Regions from separate parts of the Streptomyces sp. NBC_00207 genome, predicted to be linked through region 1. Evidence: riboswitches for the same ligand, from Rfam matches in the RefSeq annotation. Region 1 holds a riboswitch; each other region holds the start of a gene.
What was found. A riboswitch is a leader RNA that binds a small molecule or an ion and turns the genes downstream of it on or off. The one in region 1 is predicted to bind cyclic di-AMP.
Positions count from the first base shown of each region.

Region 2: linked by a shared signal. The riboswitch ahead of OG472_RS19270 (transglycosylase family protein) and the one ahead of OG472_RS31940 (M23 family metallopeptidase) in region 1 are both predicted to bind cyclic di-AMP.
Region 3: linked by a shared signal. The riboswitch ahead of OG472_RS35205 (peptidoglycan DD-metalloendopeptidase family protein) and the one ahead of OG472_RS31940 (M23 family metallopeptidase) in region 1 are both predicted to bind cyclic di-AMP.

Region 1 covers NZ_CP130715.1:6,769,793-6,773,995, forward strand. The annotation lists gene OG472_RS31930 (M16 family metallopeptidase) at 1-74, shown strand, start outside; gene OG472_RS31935 (M16 family metallopeptidase) at 95-1,462, shown strand; cyclic di-AMP (ydaO/yuaA leader) riboswitch at 1,680-1,839, shown strand; gene OG472_RS31940 (M23 family metallopeptidase) at 1,852-2,652, shown strand; gene OG472_RS31945 (GntR family transcriptional regulator) at 2,836-3,513, shown strand; gene OG472_RS31950 (HPr family phosphocarrier protein) at 3,831-4,112, opposite strand.
Region 2 covers NZ_CP130715.1:4,057,610-4,061,812, reverse strand. The annotation lists gene OG472_RS19280 (cytochrome P450) at 1-456, shown strand, start outside; gene OG472_RS19275 (transglycosylase family protein) at 528-1,550, shown strand; cyclic di-AMP (ydaO/yuaA leader) riboswitch at 1,830-2,002, shown strand; gene OG472_RS19270 (transglycosylase family protein) at 2,006-2,707, shown strand; gene eno (phosphopyruvate hydratase) at 2,987-4,203, shown strand, end outside.
Region 3 covers NZ_CP130715.1:7,576,676-7,580,878, forward strand. The annotation lists gene OG472_RS35195 (aspartate aminotransferase family protein) at 1-847, shown strand, start outside; gene OG472_RS35200 (tyrosine-protein phosphatase) at 866-1,657, opposite strand; cyclic di-AMP (ydaO/yuaA leader) riboswitch at 1,940-2,145, shown strand; gene OG472_RS35205 (peptidoglycan DD-metalloendopeptidase family protein) at 2,151-3,119, shown strand; gene OG472_RS35210 (SGNH/GDSL hydrolase family protein) at 3,283-4,068, shown strand.

The DNA of each region.
Region 1 (4,203 bases):
TCGTCTACGAGCCGATCGCGGCAGACGACGACGAGAACGACGAGTCCGACGAGAACGAGGGGGCGGAGCAGTGAGCGACACCGCAGCCGTCACGATGACCTTCCACCCGCGCCCGCAGGCCGGCGAGCCGCAGCCGTGGGCCTTCCCGGCCCCCGACCGCGGGGAGCTGTCCAACGGGCTGACCCTGCTGCGCTGCCACCGGCCGGGCCAGCAGGTGATCGCGGTCGAGGTCAACCTCGCCGCCCCGCTCGACGCCGAGCCCGAGGGCCTGGACGGCGTGGCGACCATCATGGCGCGGGCGCTCTCCGAGGGCACCGACAAGCACTCCGCCGAGGAGTTCGCGGCCGAGCTGGAGCGCTGCGGCGCCACCCTCGATGCGCACGCCGACCACCCGGGCATCCGGGTCTCCCTGGAGGTCCCGGCCTCCCGGCTGGCCAAGGCGCTGAGCCTGCTCGCCGAGGCGCTCCGCGCCCCCGCCTTCGCCGACGCCGAGGTGGACCGCCTGGTGCGCAACCGGCTCGACGAGATCCCGCACGAGCTGGCCAACCCCCAGCGCCGCGCCGCAAAGCAGCTCTCCAAGGAGCTGTTCCCGGCGTCCCTGCGGATGTCCCGGCCGCGCCAGGGCACCGAGGAGACCGTCGCCCGGATCGACTCCGCCGCCGTGCGCGCCTTCTACGAGGCCCACGTACGCCCCGCCACCGCCACCGCGGTGGTCGTCGGCGACCTGACCGGCATCGACCTGGACGCCGTGCTGGCGGACACCCTGGGCGCGTGGACGGGCAACACCGCCGCGGCCCTTCCGGTGCCGCCGGTCACCGCGGACGACACCGGCCGCGTGGTCATCGTGGACCGGCCCGGCGCGGTCCAGACGCAGCTGCTGATCGGCCGGATCGGGGCGGACCGCCACGACCAGGTCTGGGCGGCCCAGGTGCTCGGCACGTACTGCCTGGGCGGCACCCTCACCTCCCGCCTGGACAAGGTGCTGCGCGAGGAGAAGGGGTACACCTACGGCGTGCGCGCCTTCGGCCAGGTACTGCGCTCCACCGCCGACGGCAAGGGCGCCTCGATGCTCGCCATCAGCGGCTCGGTGGACACCCCGAACACCGGACCGGCGCTGGAGGACCTCTGGAAGGTGCTGCGCACCCTCGCGGAGGGCGGTCTGACCGACGCCGAACGCGACGTGGCCGTACAGAACTTGGTGGGCGTGGCCCCGCTGAAGTTCGAGACGGCGGCCTCGGTCGCCGGCACCCTCGCCGACCAGGTCGAGCAGGAGCTGCCGGACGACTACCAGGCGCAGTTGTACGCGCGGCTCGCCGAGACCGGCACCGTGGAGGCGACCACGGCGGTCGTGAAGGCCTTCCCGGCGGACCGCCTGGTCACGGTCCTGGTGGGCGACGCGGCAGTGATCGAGGAGCCGGTACGTGCCCTCGGGATCGGTGACGTCACCGTCGTCACCAACTGACCTGTCGGTGACGGCCGGCTGACGGTCGACCGACGGATCGCGCAGGGGCTCTGGCGGGCTTATCCGCCGGAGCCCCTTTTGTCTGTTTAGTGGCTAGGTTGCTTGTATGGGGTGTGGCGTACGCAACAAAAAGGCGCGTCTGTTTGGCGATTGACTGATGATCCGCCTAGCGTCGGCCGTGCTGTCCGTCAGTTGTGCCCGCCGCACCCGCGGCACCGGACAGCGATCGCCGAGTCCCCGTCAGGCGCGAGCCTGGGGAGCCGGGGACCCACATGAGTCCCTGGGGTGAATCGGACCCCCTCGCAAGAGGAGGCCCGTAGGAGACCTTCCTGCTCCGAACCCGTCAGCTAACCCGGTAGGCGAGAAGGAAGGAAAGGATCAAACCCTTCATGGCGTTTGGCAGTCGTCCCGCTGGTACCGGTAAGCACCGTGGCTCCAGCCGTCTGAGCAAGAAGACCGCCGGCTACGCCGGTATCGCCGCGATCGCCACCACGGGTGTCGTCGGCTCCCTCGCCGCCCCGGCCTTCGCCGCGGACAACCACAGCAGCTCCGCCCCGGAGAACGGGCTGGGTGCCGTGGTCGTCGCCGAGGACCTTGCGGGTGACATCGCCGACCAGGCCGATTCGCAGCACCGCGCCGCCGAGCACGCCGCCGCCAAGGCGCAGGCGGAGGCGGACGCCAAGCAGAAGGCCGCCGAGTCCAAGCGCCTCGCCGAGGCCAAGGCGAAGGCCGAGCGCGACGCCGCCGAGCGTGCGGCCCGCGAGGAGGAGCGCAAGCGCCTCAACACCTTCGTCGCCCCGGTCGACGGCTCGTACGTCAGCACGCAGTACCACGCGGGCGGCGGCATGTGGTCCTCCGGCAGCCACACCGGCATCGACTTCCACGCCGCCTCCGGCACCTCGGTCCACGCGGTGGGCTTCGGCACCGTCGTCGAGGCCGGCTGGGGCGGCGCGTACGGCAACAACGTCGTCATCAAGCACAACGACGGCACGTACACCCAGTACGGGCACATGACCTCGCTGAACGTCTCCGTCGGCGAGCAGGTCACCCCGGGCCAGCAGATCGGCCTGTCGGGCTCCACCGGCAACTCCAGCGGCCCGCACCTGCACTTCGAGGCCCGCACGGGCTCGCAGTACGGCTCGGACATCGACCCGATCGCGTACCTGCGCTCGCACGGCGTCAGCCTCTGACCCCGTCCCGCACCGCTTCACGAAGGCCCCGGCTCACCGAGCCGGGGCCTTCGTGTTGCGTCTCTGTGCAAATGTTTCGCATTTCCGGCCGCTCTCGGAAATTATCGTGTGTTGCAATAGAGTCGCAGCACGCGCATGTGCGTGCAATGAGGCTGGCAGTCGGAAATAGGCGGAGGTTCGGTCTTGCGTATTCCTGCGCACGCGGTATGCACAGCAATCCGCGACGACATCGTCTCCGGGGTGTTCGAGCCGGGCGGCCGGCTGACCGAGGAGGTGCTGGCCCGCCGGTACGGAGTCTCGCGCGTCCCGGTCCGCGAGGCACTGCGGACCCTGGAGTCCGAGGGCTTCGTGACCACGCGGCGCCACGCGGGGGCCTGTGTGGCCGAGCCGACCGCGCAGGAGGCCGCGGACCTGCTGGAGGTGCGGATGCTCCTGGAGCCGCTGGCGGCCGCCCGGGCCGCCCGGCGGCGCACCGAGGCGCACCTCAAGGTGCTGCGCGGGCTGGTCAGGCTGGGGCAGGAGCGGGCCAGGCGGGGCCAGGGGGAGGACCTGCGGTCCCTGGGCGGCTGGTTCCACGAGACGCTCGCGCAGGCCTCCGGCAGTCCGGGGCTGATCGCGCTGCTCACGCAGATGCGGCACAAGGTGGCGTGGATGTACGTGGTGGAGGCGCCGGTGCGGCCCGTGGAGTCCTGGGCGGAGCACGGCGCGATCGTGGACGCGGTGGCCCGCGGGGACGCGGAGCGGGCGCGGGCGCTGACGGTGGTCCATGCCGACCGTGCTGCGGGGGCGCACCGGCTGCGGCTCCGTCCGGCGGTGAGCACTTCGCAACCTGCCGTAAACATGTCGAGCGGCCGGCATTAACAGGAGCCGTATACAAAGGGTGGCGTCGAGCATTGCCGCCGCAATTCGCGGCCGATGCGAATTCACGGTGAAGCGGCGCGGGCGGATCGTGGCCGGAATTGATTTCCGGCCTGCCGAATTCCCGAGGAGCTGAATTCCGGGGCGGTCCGCCGTGCGCGGAACGCCGGCTTCCCGCCGATCCGGCGCCCGGGGAGGCCCCCGGCTCCCCGCTGGCGCCTCCGCCCACGGGCTCCGATACGGAGAACGCCGAAGCCGCGGCCCCTGATGACGGGGGGCCGCGGCTCCGGCGCGGTACCGCGTGGGTCGAACCCGAAGGGTCAGACGGTCTCGGGGAGCTCCTCGAGACCCTCGGCGACCAGCTTCGCGAGGCGGTCCAGTGCGGCTTCCGCACCTTCGGCCTCGGAGGCGAGGACGATCTCCTCGCCGCCCTGGGCGCCCAGGCCCAGAACCGCCAGCATGGAGGCGGCGTTGACGGGGTCGCCGCCGGACTTCGCGATGGTCACCGGGACGCCGGAAGCGGTCGTCGCACGGACGAAGATCGAGGCGGGACGAGCGTGCAGGCCCTCGGCCCAGCCGACGTTGACGCGGCGCTCTGCCATGGTGATGCCCTTCAGGTTCTTACGGTTGTCTAGACCAGTCTCTCACGACGCCCGGAATGCTCCGACCGACCTTCGGCCCGAATCTGCCGCC
Region 2 (4,203 bases), 2.7 Mb from region 1:
GGCGAGACCGGGCTGCTGGCCACCGGGGTCGAGGAACTCCTGCGCTACGACGGCCCCGTGGAGCTGGCGACGTGGCGGTTCGCCACCGAGTCGCTGAGCCTCGGCGGGCAGCGGATCGAGGCCGGGGATCCGGTCCTGGTCGTCCTCGCGGCCGCCGACCGCGATCCCGAGCGGTTCGCGGAACCGGATACCCTCGACCTCTCCCGGACCGACAACCAGCACCTCGGGTACGGGCACGGCATCCACTACTGCCTGGGCGCTCCGCTCGCGCGACTCGAGGGACAGACGGCACTCGCGACCCTGCTGACGCGTCTGCCCGATCTGGAACTCGCTGTTCCGCCCCAAGACCTGCGCTGGCGTGGGGGGTTGATCATGCGAGGGCTACGTACTCTTCCCGTTCGCTTCGCGGCTCAAAACACTTGTGCGACTTCTGATGAAAAGTCAGATCCCGCTTGAACTTGTGACAATCGTTCGAAGGCCGCTAGGTTCTGCCGTTACCTTGTTGTTATGCGAAAGGTGCACGCCTCATGCGTTCCGGGAACGGCCGCCACAGACGCCCCCGTCAGGTCCCCGCGCTGGTAGTCACAGCCGGAGTCACTGGCTCCGCGCTGGCTCTGCCGCTGCTAGCCGCCACCAATGCCACCGCTGCCGACACCGCGACCTGGGACAAGGTCGCCGAGTGCGAGAGCGGCGGCTCGTGGAGCGCCAACTCCGGCACCGGCGCGTACGGCGGGCTGCAGTTCACCCAGGAGGAGTGGCAGAACGCCGGCGGACTCGACTTCGCAGAGCGGGCCGACCTCGCGAGCCGGTCCCAGCAGATCGCCGTGGGCGAGCGGGTGCTGGCCTCGCAGGGGCCGCAGGCGTGGCCGCTGTGCGCCACCTCGGCCGGTCTGGAGCAGCAGGGCCCCGCCGCCAAGGTGGACCCCGGTCTGCCCGGCACCTCCAGCCCGATCGCCCCCTCGCCGTCCCGCCCGGACGACTCGGTGCCGTCCACCACCGGCGGCGAGCCGGCCAAGGACTTCGGCGCCCCGACCCACGCGGCGCCCAGCCCGACCGGCAGCCCCTTCCTCATCCCCGAGGCGCCCTCCGTCGGACTGCCCGTCATGCCGGCGCCGGACGCCCCGACGACGCCTCCCGTCGACCCGTCCCAGCCGGTGCTCCCGGGCACCCCCGGCACCACGCCGCTGCCCCCCGTCGACCCGACGGCTCCGACCCTCCCGGTGGACCCCTCGTCGCCCACCACCCCGCCCGCCACCCCGGTGGACCCGGCCTCCCCGACCGCTCCGGCGACCCCGGGCGCCACTCCGGAAGGCACTCCGGGCGAAGGCAACGGCAAGCACCGCGGTGCGCCCGCGGCCGAGGCCCCGGTCCCGTCCGGCGCCGCGGCGGCACCCGTGTACACGGTGCAGGAGGGCGACAGCCTGGCGACCATCGCGGTTGCCAAGGGAGTCAAGGGCGGCTGGAACGGCCTCTACGAGGCCAACGAGCAGGTCATCGGCGAGGACGCCAACCTGATCAAGCCCGGACAGAACCTGGATCTAACCACGTAATAAGGACACTTCGGGCAAGCGGAAAGACCTGATTGTCGGTTATCTGTAAGTGAGACATGCGTCTCTTCCGGTCAACTGGCGTGTCCCGCCTCGGGGCTTCCGCAAACCCCGCCCTCACCTGCGCAAACGCCCCTGAGGAGAGCGCAAGTAGGGGCCCCCTCTCCCCGATGTTCCTCGTTGAACATCGGGGAGAGACCTGTCTACCTTCTGAATCGCCCGCCACCGCGGGCTCCTTCGACCGCATCGCCGAATCCTGCCGGCGGACGGGGGGAACAGTCGTCGCGTCAAGCGCCGAAGGCAGGAGCGGGGGAACCAAGGTAGGTGCCGGGAGCGGCCGTTGAGAGACGGTCACGCCACCGGCTAGGGGTTAAGACGTGCGCTAGGTCGCACGGCCGGGCAACTCACTCGCCCGAACCCGACAGCTCACCTCGTAGGCGTCGGTGAGGAGAAAATCCATGCTGCTTTCCGGCAAGGGCAAGCACCGTCGCGGCTCCAAGGCCGTCCGCATCGTCACGCTCGCCGGTGTCGCCGGTGTGGCCGTCGCCGCCCCCCTGATGGCCGCGGGCTCCGCCAGCGCCGCCACCGCGTCCGAGTGGGACAAGGTCGCGCAGTGCGAGTCCGGTGGCAACTGGTCCATCAACACGGGCAACGGCTACTACGGCGGCCTGCAGTTCTCGTCCTCCACGTGGGCCGCGTACGGCGGCAAGTCGTACGCCGCGCAGGCCAACCAGGCCTCGAAGTCCCAGCAGATAGCCATCGCCGAGAAGGTCCTCAAGGGCCAGGGCAAGGGCGCCTGGCCGAGCTGCGGCAAGGGTCTGTCGAACTCCTCCTACACCGGTGGCGGCACGGAGAGCTCGACGCAGAACAAGCCGAAGGCCGACTCGAAGAAGACCGAGCAGAAGGTCGCCCCCAAGGCCGCGCCGAAGAAGGAGACCAAGCGCTCCGAGGCCCCGACCACCCGCTCCGAGCGCCCCGCCGCCCCCGAGGCCCCGAAGACCGGCAACGGCTCCTACGAGGTCAAGCCCGGCGACACCCTGGGCACCATCGCCGAGGCCAACGGCGTCAAGGGCGGCTGGGAGAAGCTCTTCGAGCTGAACAAGGACATCGTCTCGGACGCCGACCTGATCTTCCCGGGTCAGAAGCTGAAGCTCAGCTGAACACTGCGGCAATAGCCGCAGGAGCGTACGCAACGCACAGCACCACCCCCGCCCGGCGCGTCTCCCCCACGCGCCGGGCGGCGGTGTGCGTACCGGGTGCCGGGGCGATATCCGGAGACCTATGTCCCGGAAGAGGGGTATTCGGTCCCTTTTTCGTCCCAGGGGTCGGGCGGTCGGGCGGTCGAGTGCTCCGGGCCGGTTAGGCTCTAAGCGGCAAGGCCGTCCCACGGCCTGACATGCCACCGCACACCCAGCGTCACATCCCAGAAGGAGATGCTCGTGCCGTCCATCGACGTCGTCGTAGCCCGGGAAATCCTGGACTCCCGAGGCAACCCCACGGTCGAGGTCGAGGTGGGCCTCGACGATGGCAGCACCGGCCGTGCTGCAGTTCCGTCCGGCGCCTCCACCGGTGCATTCGAGGCCATCGAGCTCCGTGACGGTGACCCCAACCGTTACTTCGGCAAGGGTGTCGAGAAGGCCGTCCTCGCCGTCATCGAGCAGATCGGCCCGGAGCTCGTCGGCTACGACGCCACCGAGCAGCGCCTGATCGACCAGGCCATGTTCGACCTGGATGCCACCGACAACAAGGGCTCGCTCGGCGCCAACGCCATCCTCGGCGTCTCCCTCGCCGTCGCGCACGCCGCGTCCGAGGCCTCGGACCTTCCGCTCTTCCGTTACCTCGGCGGTCCGAACGCGCACCTGCTGCCCGTTCCGATGATGAACATCCTCAACGGTGGGTCGCACGCCGACTCCAACGTGGACATCCAGGAGTTCATGATCGCCCCCATCGGCGCGGAGTCCTTCTCCGAGGCGCTGCGTTGGGGTGCCGAGGTCTACCACACCCTCAAGAAGGTCCTGCACACCAAGGGTCTCTCCACCGGCCTGGGCGACGAGGGCGGCTTCGCCCCGAACCTGGAGTCCAACCGCGCCGCGCTCGACCTCATCATCGAGGCCATCAAGCAGGCCGGCTACACCCCGGGCACGGACATCGCGCTCGCGCTCGACGTCGCCGCGTCCGAGTTCTACAAGGACGGCCAGTACGAGTTCGAGGGCAAGTCCCGCTCGGCCGCCGAGATGACGGACTACTACGCCGAGCTCGTCGAGGCGTACCCGCTCGTCTCCATCGAGGACCCGCTGTTCGAGGACGACTGGGACGGCTGGAAGACCATCACCGACCGCCTCGGCGCCAAGGTCCAGATCGTCGGTGACGACCTGTTCGTCACCAACCCGGAGCGTCTGGCCCGCGGTATCGAGGAGGGCTCCGCGAACGCCCTGCTCGTCAAGGTGAACCAGATCGGCTCGCTGACCGAGACCCTGGACGCCGTCGAGATGGCCCAGCGCAACGGCTTCAAGTGCATGATGTCCCACCGCTCCGGTGAGACCGAGGACGTCACCATCGCCGACCTCGCCGTCGCCGTGAACTGCGGTCAGATCAAGACCGGCGCCCCGGCCCGCTCGGACCGCGTCGCCAAGTACAACCAGCTGCTGCGCATCGA
Region 3 (4,203 bases), 810 kb from region 1:
GATCGCCCTGGGTGACCTGGGCGCCCTGGAGCGGGAGCTCCGCAAGGGCGATGTCGCCGCCTTCGTCGTCGAGCCGATCCAGGGCAAGGGGGTCCTCGAGGCCCCGCCCGGATTCCTGCTCGCCGCGCAGGAACTGCTGCACCGGCACAAGGCGCTGCTGATCGCGGACGAGGTGCAGACCGGCCTCGGACGTACCGGGGACTTCTACGCGTACCAGCACGAGCCGGGCGTGGAGCCGGACCTGGTGTGCGTGGCCAAGGCGCTGTCCGGCGGCTACGTGCCGGTCGGCGCGACCCTGGGCAAGGACTGGATCTTCAAGAAGGTCTACTCGTCCATGGACCGGGTGCTCGTGCACTCCGCGAGCTTCGGGTCCAACGCGCAGGCGATGGCGGCCGGGCTGGCCGTGCTGTCGGTCATGGAGGACGAGGAGCTCGTCGCGCACGCCCGGGCCACGGGCGACCTGCTGCGCGGGCGGCTCGCGGCCATGGTGGACGAGTACGAGCTGCTGTACGAGGTGCGGGGGCGCGGGCTGATGATCGGCATCGAGTTCGGCCGGCCGTCCTCGCTGGGGCTGCGCAGCCGGTGGACGATGCTGCAGGCGGCCCGCAAGGGGCTCTTCGCCCAGATGGTCGTGGTGCCGCTGCTCCAGAAGCACCGGATCCTCACCCAGGTCTCCGGGGACCACCTGGAGGTCATCAAGCTCATCCCGCCGCTGGTCGTGGACGAGCGGGACGTCGACCGGTTCGTCGGCGCGTTCCGCGCGGTCATGGACGAGGCGCACGGCGGGTCCGGGCTGATGTGGGACTTCGGCAGGACGCTGGTGAAGCAGGCCGTCGCCCAGCGCTGACGGCCCGCTCCGGGTGATCTATTCCAGCAGCGAGTCGCGCAGCCGGCGGAGGGTCTCGGGCTTCAGCCCGAGGCCCTCCGCCAGGTAGGGGTCCACCCCGCCCCAGGTCTCGTCGATGGTCTCGAAGGCGGCGACCAGGTACTCGGCGCGGGCGTCGAAGAGCGGTGCGAGCAGCTCCATCACCTCGGGGGAGCGGGCCTCGTCGGACGCGCCGCTGCGGCGCACCCGGTAGCGGCGGTGCGGGGCGTTCGACTCCAGGTAGTCCGCCACGATCGCCTCGCGCTCGACGCCCAGCGCGAGCAGGGTCACGGCGATCGAGAGGCCGGCCCGGTCCTTGCCGGCCGCGCAGTGCAGGAGGGCGGGGACGCTGTCCTCGGCGAGCGCGTGCACGACCCGGCTGTGCTCGGCGGTGCGCTGCTCGATGATCCTGCGGTAGGAGTTCGTCATCCGGGCCGCTGCCTTGCCGTCGCCCAGGATCGCGCGGAGCTGGTCGAGGTCGCCGTCGCGCACCAGCCGCCAGAACTCCCGGCCGTCGGCCGGATCCGAGAGCGGGATGTTCACGTTCCGCACGCCGGGCAGTTCCACGTCCGGCCCCTCCAGCGCGTGGTCGGCGCCGTTGCGGAAGTCGAAGACGGTGTGGAGGCCGAGCGAGGCGAGGAATTCTGCATCGGTTTCGGTGGCATGTGCGAGATGTCCGCTTCGGAAGAGTCGTCCCGTCCTGACCCTTCGACCATCAGAAGTCGGCAATCCGCCGACATCACGGAAATTGCGCACTCCGGTCAGCTCCGGCTCCTGTATCTGCTGGGTCACGGGAATTCCTCCGCTTCATGGTGGGACGTCTGTCCGAATTGAGCCGTTTGGCGCCAACTTGCCATATCCGGAGGCGAGATCGGGCACGTCCCCGTGAGCCAGATCATACGGTGACCGTGAGTGCCTGATCGCGAATGCCGAATGGCCCCGTCGGAGCGGTTGTTGACGGCGGGTAATGGACGGAGGGTGACCGGAATTCCGTCGAATCCTGATCCCTGTGATTCCGTCAGGAAATTGGTGGCTTGTTCCCTGCTGGCGCAAGGGATTACCTTCGCGATCGATCCGGGTGGATCGCCGAATCCTGCCGCCGCCCGGAAACCGCACCCGACCATTCGTGCGGCAGGAGCGGGGGAACCAGGTAAGCCGCTGTTTCGGAGATCTTTTTGCCGGAACGGCTCGGGGTGAAGACGTACATGTGCCGTTCATGTGCGGCCGGGCATCTCCAGTCCGAACCCGACAGCTCACCTCGCAGGCGCCGGAGAGGAATTTCGCCATGCCTGCAAAGGGTAAGCACCGCCGTCCCAAGTCCCTTTCGATATCGCGCGGTTTCGCCGTCGCAGGCACCGGTGGCGCGGCCCTCGCGCTGCCGCTGATCGGCGCGGCCGGCGCCCACGCGGCCGGCGCCCCGGCCGCGGCGACCGCGGTGGCCCCCGCGGTGGCCCCGCAGCTCCCCGCCGCGCTGCAGGCCGCGCCCGCCGCCGTGCAGAGCGCGCCGAGCGTCTACACGGTCGTGCCGGGCGACTACCTCTCCAAGATCGCTGCCGAGCGCCACCTGTCCGGCGGCTGGCAGCAGCTGTACGCCGACAACCGCGAGGCGGTCGGCGCCAACCCGTCGCTGATCCACCCCGGCCTGAAGCTGAACCTCGGCGGTGCGGCCGAGGCGGCTCCGGTGGAATCCGCCCCCGAGGCCGAGATCGAGGCCGCCCCCGAGGCGGCTCCGGAGTCCGCCCCCGAGGCTGCTCCCGAGGCCGCGCCGAAGGCAGCCCCGAAGCCGGCCGCGAAGGCCCCCGCGCAGCAGGACTCCGCCGCCGAGGCTCCCGCCGCGCAGCAGTCGGCCTCCGGCTTCGTCGCCCCGGTCGGCGGCGGCATCTCCACCCAGTACAAGGTCGCGGGCGCCATGTGGTCCTCCGGCTACCACACCGGCGTCGACTTCATCGCGAGCTCCGGTACCACCGTCAGGGCCGTCGGCGCGGGCACGGTGGTCTCCTCCGGCTGGAGCGGCGCGTACGGCAACGAGGTCGTCATCCGGCACGCGGACGGCAAGTACTCCCAGTACGCCCACCTGTCCCAGCTGTCCGTTTCCTCCGGCCAGAGCGTCACCGCTGGCCAGACCCTCGGCCTCTCCGGCTCCACGGGCAACTCCACCGGCCCGCACCTCCACTTCGAGATCCGCACGGGCCCCTCGTACGGCTCCGACATCGACCCGCTGGCCTACCTCCGCTCCAAGGGCGTGAGCATCTGACGGCACCCGCCGTCGGAGCACGGACACGCGTGAGGCCGGGACCCGAGGGGGGTCCCGGCCTCACGTGTACTTATTCCTTATCCCCCACGTGGTAGAGATCACGGTCCGTCAACCCCTCATTACGTTGGCGTAGGTTGGTTACGGGAGTGAAGGATGGGTTCTCGTGGCAGCGACGACGACGAAACTCAAGACCATCGGCTCGTACGCGGCGATCGGGGACAGCTTCACCGAAGGCGTGGGGGACCCGGGACCCGGGGATTCGTATCTCGGCTGGGCGGACCGGCTCGCCGTACTCCTGGCCGATCAGCGCGAAGAGCACGACTTCCGTTATGCGAATCTGGCGGTGCGGGGGAAGCTCCTCGACCAGATCGTGGCCGACCAGCTTCCGAGGGCCAAGGCCCTCGCACCGGACCTGGTGACCTTCTGCGCGGGCGGCAACGACATCATCCGGCCGGGCACCGACCCGGACGACGTGGCGGAGCGGTTCGAGGCGGCCGTGGCCGACCTCGCCGGCGCGGTCGGCCAGGTCATGATCACGACCGGCTTCGACACCCGGGGCGTGCCGGTCCTCAAGCACCTCCGGGGCAAGGTGGCGACGTACAGCGCGCACGTGCGCGCCATCGCCGACCGCTACGACTGCCCGGTGCTCGACCTCTGGTCGCTCAAGTCCGTGCAGGACCGGCGGGCCTGGGACGCGGACCGGCTGCACCTCTCGCCCGAGGGGCACACGCGGGTCGCGCTGCGGGCGGCGCAGGTGCTCGGGCTGGACGTGCCGACCGATCCCGACCAGCCGTGGCCGCCCCAGCGGCCGCGCGGCTCGGTGGACGTGACCCGCGACAACATCCAGTGGGCGCGCGACCACCTCGTGCCGTGGATCGGCCGGCGGCTGCGAGGGGAGTCCTCCGGGGACCACGTCGAGGCGAAGCGGCCCGACCTGCTGCCGCTGTAGACGCACGGACCCGGGGGCGGCGGGGACACCGGAGCCCAGGGCGGGGACGCAGGGGGGCACGGGGCCCCGGGGGCGCACGGGGGACGGGGCACGGAAGGGGACGGGAGCCGCAAGCGGAATCCTTCGGGGCCGGTG